2 regions of the Clostridium sp. CTA-7 genome follow, and region 2 is predicted to be linked to the other one. Evidence: riboswitches for the same ligand, from Rfam matches in the RefSeq annotation. Region 2 holds a riboswitch; the other holds the start of a gene.

Region 1 (4,137 bases), on a different contig from region 2:
AATAAAAATTTTGTTGAGAATAAAGAATATGAACAGTACAAAACTTCAAAAGAGCCAAAGAAAAAGATACTTATTTTATCTTGTATGGATACCAGACTTACAGATTTACTACCTAAAGCATTAAATTTAAAAAATGGTGATGCTAAAATTGTTAAAAATGCTGGAGCATCAATTATGCATCCTTTTGGAAGTGTAATTAGAAGCGTTATTGTTGCAATTTATGAATTTAATGTAGATGAAATTTTTGTGATTGGCCATCATGGATGTGGGATGTGTAATTTAAATACAGAAAATTTATTAGAAAAAGCTATTGATAGAGGAATCTCACAGGAAGCTATAAATACACTTTTTAATGGCGGAATTGATGTGAAAAAGTGGTTACATGGATTTGATTCAGTAGAAGAATCTATAAAAGATAGTGTTAATTTAATAAAAAGACATCCTTTAATGCCACAAGGAATATCAGTTCATGGTCTAGCAATAGATCCGGAAATTGGTAAACTTGATGTGATTATAAATGGTTACGAAAATTAAAGCTAAATACTAATAAAAAGGCAAAAGATTAAATTATCTTTTGCCTTTTTAGTTATATAAAATTAATCAATGTATTTATTTATAAAAGTTTCAATGGTTGACCAGTAAAGATCAGGATTCACTTTTGATGCTTTAGCATGTCCCGCTCCTTCAATAGTAAGTTTTTCTTTTTCAGAACTCGTAGCGGTATATAGTTCGTCCATCATTGAATATGGAACAAAGTCATCTTTATCACCATGAATAAAAAGTATTGGAGTTTTAGATTTCGAAACTTGATTTAATGCTGATGCTTTTCTTAAGTTATATCCAGCTCTAAATTTTGATACTAATGAAGAAGCATGCATTACAGGGAAGTCTGGAAGTGAATAAAGCCCCTTTAATTTATGAGAAAATTGCTTCCAAACAGATGTATAACCGCAATCTGCTATAATTGCCTTTACATTATTAGGTAAATTTTCACCTGATACCATAGAAACAGTAGCAGCTCCCATAGATACTCCATGAAGTATAATTTCTGTATTTTCATAATCTTTAATAATCAAATTTATCCACTCTATAATATCAAGTCTGTCATTCCATCCCATTCCAATGTAACTACCCTCGCTACTTCCATGAGCTCTTAAATCTGGGATCAAAACATTATAACCCATATCATAAAAGTTTTTAGCATAAATGATCATATCAGAACCTTTGCAAGTATATCCATGAACAGTTATTACCCACTTATTAGTAGGATTTTTGTTTAGTATTTTATATCCATGCAATTTTAAATTATCAAATGAAGTTATATATTCATCAGAAAAGTTTGAATTACTAGTTAGCCAATTTTCATCTTTGTTTAAAACTTGTCCACTTTCACTTTCAGATTCTTCAGCTTTACCAAAAATAATATCTTTAGAAGTTTTTGGATTAAGAGCTAAATTATAAAAATAATTACCTACAAAACCTAGAGCACCAACAGACAAAGTTGCTATAACACCAGTTGATATCAGTGCTATATTTTTCTTTTTCATAGTTACCTCCTTGAATTTTTCTAATATTATTAAGGGTTATTTTATCACTTTTAAATAAAATTCACAATAAATTATTTGAAAGTGGCTTTAGAATAATAATATGAATCAAATTTTAAAAATTGGTGCTATAAACTCGTTTTTTATAATTAAATTAAATAAAAATATTAAAAAGGGTTGACAAATATAGAGTAATTTCATATGATGAAGTAGAATTAGAAATTAAAATTCGAAAATTAAATATCTCGGTAGGTGAGGTTACCACAAGGATAAGGGTTGCTGCCGCAAAATAGTGGAGACACTATGAGAAGGTTAGCAGTCTATGTCGAATCCAAGGCATAGACTAATGCAATTTCATCGCCTTGTGAAGCTGAAGCTTGAACGATGGTGAAACAATTTTTTTGTTTTATATTTTTATTGCAATTAATTATTGCATAGTTTAGGAATTTTATTTCCCTTACCATTGTTTTAGCTTTGGTAAGGGTTTTTTATTTTTAATCAATTTTATGTTTATATATTTTGAATTTTTGGAGGTGAGAGGAATGGATGAAGAGAGTAGTAAGAACATAGACCCATTAGGGAGAAGTATGATTTTCGTAAGCACGATGAATTTATTATGTACTAGATTGTACATTCATTCCTCTTGCTCATTACAATTGAATAATTTACATTAGTATTTCTTTTGGGTTTATGTCTTACTTTCTAAAAAAATATTAAAATCTATTTTTTAGGAGGGAAAGACAATGAAAAAAAGAATATTGAAAAAAAACACTACTAATGAATTAAGATTAGCTGAAACAAAGAATAGATTAATTTCAGCTGCAATTCAAAATGAAAGTGCTATATTAAAGATATATGATACAAGCTATAATGGCTATGAAGAAAGTAAAGTTGAATTAATGAGAGAGAAGTTTGGAAAAAATGAAGTTACTCATCAAAAAGGTGACTCTTTATTAAAAAGACTTTTAGAAGCTTTTATTAATCCATTTACTATAATTTTATTGATTTTAGCAGTTATATCATTCATTACAGATATAGCTATTGTTGAACCAGCAAACAGAGATGCAACATCAGTTATTATAGTAACTACAATGGTTTTAGTTAGTGGAATCCTTCGTTTTGTACAAGAGGCAAGGTCAAGTAAAGCAGCTGAAAAGCTAAGTGAAATGGTTAAGACAACTATAAGTGTAGAGCGTAAAGAAATTGGAAGACAAGAAATTTCAATTAATGAAATTGTAGTTGGAGATATAATTCATTTAGCGGCTGGTGATATGATTCCAGCTGATGTTAGAATATTAAGATCTAAGGATTTATTTATAAGTCAATCATCATTAACTGGTGAAAGTGAACCAGTTGAAAAAATAGATAAGGCTATTATAAGTGATTGTAAAAATCCTGTTGATATGAATAATTTAGCTTTTATGGGAAGTAATGTTATTAGTGGTTCAGCTACAGCAATAGCAATTAATGTTGGAGACGATACAATATTTGGTTCTATGGCAAAGCAAATAGTAGGTAAAAAAGTTACTACAAGCTTTGAAAAAGGTGTAAACTCAGTATCCTGGGTATTAATTAGATTTATGTTAGTAATGGTTCCGATAGTGCTATTCATGAATGGTTTTACTAAAGGAGATTGGATGGAAGCATTTCTATTTGCTCTTTCTATTGCAGTAGGTCTTACCCCAGAAATGCTACCAATGATTGTTTCAGCAAACCTTGCAAAAGGTGCAGTTTCTATGTCAAAGAAAAAAGTAATAGTTAAAGATTTAAATGCAATACAAAATTTTGGATCTATGGATGTTCTTTGTACTGATAAAACTGGAACACTTACACAAGATAAAGTTGTTTTAGAATATTCTCTTGATATTGAAGGAAATGAAGATAGTAGAGTATTACGCCATGCTTTTCTTAACAGCTATCATCAAACAGGATTAAAAAACTTAATGGATATAGCTATAGTAAATCATGCAAATGAAAAAGATATGATTGAATTATGGAAAGATTATAAAAAAGTAGATGAAATACCATTTGATTTTAGTCGTCGTCGTATGAGTGTAGTAGTTGAAGATAAATATGGTAAAACTCAACTTATTACAAAAGGAGCAATTGAAGAAATGATATCAGTTTGCTCACATGTAGAATATAAGGGGAAAATAGAACCTATTACAGAAAAAATAAAAGATGAAATTCTAGAGACAGTTGCAGGCTACAATAGAGAAGGAATGCGTATATTAGGTATTGCTCAAAAGAATAATCCATCAAAAGTAGGAGAACTTTCAGTAAAAGATGAAGCTGATATGGTTCTAATAGGATATCTTGCATTCTTAGATCCTCCAAAGAAAAGTACAGCTGGAGCAATAAAGGCTCTTGAGGAGTATGGTGTTAATGTTAAAATTCTTACTGGAGATAATGATGCTGTAACATCTTCAATTTGTCGTCAAGTTGGAATAAAAGTAAGTAATTTATTGCTTGGATCAGATATTGAAGAAATGGATGATGAACTACTTAGTGAAGTAGTAGAAGAAACTAATGTATTTGCTAAGCTTTCACCACAACAAAAGGTACGTGTTGTAGCTGCTTTAAGAAATAATGG
Region 2 (4,137 bases):
ATCATTGCTCTTTTAACCCATACATCTACAGGAAAAGATGAATGTTTTGCCATTGAAAATAACATTATACAATCAGCAACTTTTGCTCCTACTCCCATAAACTTTTGAAGTGCTATATGGCATTCATCATCATTTAATGATTTTATGTACTCTAAATCAAAATCTAATACTTCTGGTCTTTCTTCATACTTAGTAGGATTTAATTCTATATCCTCTTTAATTACTAGAGCTTCATTAACTTTTTTAATAGTATCAACTATATACTTACTTCTAAAAGATGCACCTGTTTCTTGTATTTCCTCTAGTGTGGATCCCTTAATTGCTTTTGGAGTTGGGAATGTATAATATTCATTTCCTTTGTATTCTACTTTTTCTCCCCATTTTTCACATATCTTTTTAACTGTTTTCTTTATTGATGGAATACTATTTCTAGCTGATATTATAAAACTTATAAGCATTTCAAAAGGATCTTGATTTAATATTCTGATTCCATACCCAAACTCAACACTTTTTCTAAGTATTTCATCCTTTGCAAGAACATCCTTTATATCATCATAGCTTCTTTCTAAGTCAAAATAATTTAACCATATGTTATTAAAGTCTTTTTCATTAGTATTATATATTGTAACTTCATCATCTTTTTGAATTACTTCTATAACTTTTCCATAGGCAACAATTATGTAATTACAATCATTTATCTTATCCCATCTAAAACATTGCCCACACTCTAATATTTGCTTTATATTAAAGTTTTTAACTCCTTGTATTATAGCTTTATCTTCTTCAAATATAACATTTTTAAAATCCATTTCTTCACCTCTATATATCTCATTAATATATTATTTATCCCCGAGACATAAACGAACTATTCCCCTCTTCTTTTAATTAATTATAACACAATATAAATTAAAATAAAAAATTGCAAATTGATAATTTTAAAATAAACCTTATTTAGTTTAAAAAAATAGAGAAATTCAATGAACTTCCCTATAAATTTAATTTTATAAACATTTTACTATTTTTGATTGTCAATATGATCACTCTTTAAATTAAATAATTTAATAATAAGGTAGCTAATCCTAAGAAGAAGAAGAAACCTAATACATCTGTAAATGTTGTTACAAATATGGATGAAGCTAATGCTGGGTCTATATTAAGCTTTTTAAGCACTATTGGTACTACATAACCTGACATTGTAGCAACAACCATATTTAAAACCATGGCTACACCTATAACTATTCCAAAAACAATATTTCTTTCCCACATATATCCTAATATAGATATTATAATAGCTATTACAGAACCTGTTATAAGTCCGATTCCGACCTCTTTAAAGAATGTATGCTTAATATTGTTAAAGTTTAATTCCCCTAATGCTAATCCTCTAACAATTATAGTTAATGTTTGTGTACCCGCATTTCCGCCCATTCCTGCAACTATTGGCATAAATGTAGCTAAAGAAACTACTCGTCCTATTGTACCTTCAAACATCCCTACAACTGCTGATGCTAAAATAGCTGTAACTAAATTAATAACAAGCCAAGGTAATCTACTTTTTACTGACTCTCCTAATGTTCCATTAATCTTTTCTTCCTTGTCTATTCCCCCAAGACGATGAATATCTTCTGTACTTTCATCCCTTAATATTTGCATCACATCATCAAAGGTTATTATACCAAGTAATCTTTTTGCATTATCTACTACAGGCATAGTTAAATATCCATATTTCTCAAACCTATGTCCAACTTCTTCTTGATCCATATTATAGGGAATCCATTCTACATTAGTATTTAAAATATCTGATATCTTAGTATTAAACCCTGAGACTACTAAATCTTTTAATGGAACTATTCCTTTAAGCTTATCAAAATTATCTATTACATATAAGTCATATATATTTTGAATCTCTTCTCCATATTGTTGTAAATATTTTAAAGTTTCCTCTACCGTCATATTCTCTTTTACTGATATAAATTCCGTAGCCATTATCCCTGCGGCAGTATCTGGGTCATAGCTTAATAATTGCCTAACTTTTCTAGCATCCGCATCAGTCATCTTTGCTAAAATTTTATTTGCTTGTTCTTCATCTAAAATACCTAATAAATCTGTTAATTCATCTGAGGACATTTCTTCAATAATATTTTTTTGTTTGTTTTCTGAGAATTCACTAAGTATTTGATACTTTTCCTCATTTTCAGCTTCATCTATTATTGATGCTATAAATTCCTCTGGTAATCTATATAAAATATCAGTTATATCGTCTTTATTATCACGCAATACATCTAATATATCTACTGGATGTATATCTTCTATATACTTAATAATTTTATCTTGTGGAGCATGAAGTAAAAATCTTCTTAACTCTTCCTTATTCATATCTAATTTCATAAATTTTCCTCCTAAATTTAGATAGGAGAAAATCCTTCAATAGAGAGTACTACTATTAAGACTTTCCTATCTTTTTTATATCTAAATCTATTCAATTCATACCTTGTCCCCAGATACGAGTCCATAGTAACATCTCCCTTCAAAATAAAAAACTTTTGCCCTCTACGACAAAAGTTAATAACATTAGCTTTATAATCGTAGAGCTTTAGCACTATAAAGCGTAGACACAATGTCAGCTACATTAAAAATCACCTTAGCGATGATTCTTGCTAACCCATTGGAATCTCTAGATTTTTCTGGGTAGTAGCATTTTTCTTTATAGGAGCCTCACCTAACAATTTATATTATATATTTATTCCTAGTTATATACTATGCAATAAAAATCTACATGTCAATAAAATGAATATTATTTTATAACAAACTATACTTTAAACTATTATAAACCTCTAATATTATATACAATATATCAAATAAAAAAAAGTGAAAGAGCTTAGGAATTTATTCCTTTACTCTCTCACTAGTTTTAATTCTTTATTATTAAATTCTAATAGTTATAGAATCCTTTTCCTGTTTTTCTTCCAAGATATCCAGCTCTAACATATTTTCTTAAAAGACTACTTGCTCTATATTTACTGTCTCCTGTTTCATTATATAAAACATCCATAATAGCTAGACAAACATCTAATCCTATAAGATCTCCTAAAGCTAAAGGTCCCATTGGATGATTTGCTCCATATTTCATTGATGTATCTATGTCTTCAACTGAAGCTATTCCTTCTTGTAGTATAAATGTAGCTTCATTTATCATTGGAATAAGTATTCTATTAACTACGAATCCTGGAGCTTCTGCAACTTCTACAGGCTCTTTTCCGATTGCAACTGATAAATTTTTAACAGCATCAAAAGTTTCTTGAGATGTAGCTATACCTCTTATAACTTCTACTAGCTTCATTACTGGAGCTGGATTAAAGAAGTGCATTCCTATAACTTTATCTGGTCTTTTTGTTGCTGATGCAACTTCTGTTATTGATAATGATGAAGTATTAGAAGCTAAGATTGCTGATTCCTTACAAATTGAATCTAGTTCAGCAAATATACTCTTTTTAATTTCCATATTTTCTACTGCGGCTTCTATTACTAAATCACAATCCTCAGCAAGAGATAAATCAGTAGTTCCCGTTATTCTTGAAAGTATAGCTTCCTTATCTTCTTCAGTCATTTTTCCCTTAGAAACTAATTTGCTTAAGCCTTTATTTATTCCAGCTATTCCTCTTTCAACAAATTCATCTTTGATATCTCTAACTATAACTTCATATCCTTTTTGAGCGAAAGCTTGAACTATTCCAGCACCCATTGTTCCTGCGCCTATTACAAAAATCTTTTCCATTTTTACTAAACACCCCTTTATAATTGATAGTTGTCAATTAATAATTAACAATTCAAAAAAACTAAATTAATAAATATTAAATTTACTCTTTAATTGTCTATTTTCTATTGCTAATTGTCAATTATATTTATTGTATGTTAATTCTATTTCTCTTCTTTTAACTCTTTTACTTGTGCTGTCATTTCTGGCACAACTTTTAATAAATCTCCAACTATTCCATAGTCTGCTGACTTCATTATTGGAGCTGATGAATCTTTATTTATAGCTATTATCATGTCAGAGTCTTGCATACCTGCAACGTGTTGTATTGCTCCTGAAATACCACATGCTATATATATATTTGGTCTTACTGTTTTACCTGT

Evidence for each region. Region 2 has a riboswitch for magnesium ahead of mgtE (magnesium transporter). Riboswitches for the same ligand answer to the same signal wherever they lie in the genome.
Region 1: it holds a riboswitch for magnesium, as region 2 does, so the genes downstream of both, mgtA (magnesium-translocating P-type ATPase) here and mgtE (magnesium transporter) in region 2, are expected to answer to the same signal.

The regions. Positions count from the first base shown of each region.
Region 1 covers NZ_BAAAAV010000001.1:629,971-634,107, forward strand. The annotation lists gene ACYUEX_RS02680 (beta-class carbonic anhydrase) at 1-534, shown strand, start outside; gene ACYUEX_RS02685 (alpha/beta hydrolase) at 597-1,547, opposite strand; M-box (ykoK) riboswitch at 1,782-1,941, shown strand; gene mgtA (magnesium-translocating P-type ATPase) at 2,288-4,137, shown strand, end outside.
Region 2 covers NZ_BAAAAV010000009.1:161,102-165,238, reverse strand. The annotation lists gene ACYUEX_RS16055 (DNA-3-methyladenine glycosylase family protein) at 1-809, opposite strand, end outside; gene mgtE (magnesium transporter) at 1,045-2,388, opposite strand; M-box (ykoK) riboswitch at 2,573-2,734, opposite strand; gene ACYUEX_RS16045 (3-hydroxybutyryl-CoA dehydrogenase) at 2,933-3,775, opposite strand; gene ACYUEX_RS16040 (electron transfer flavoprotein subunit alpha/FixB family protein) at 3,919-4,137, opposite strand, start outside.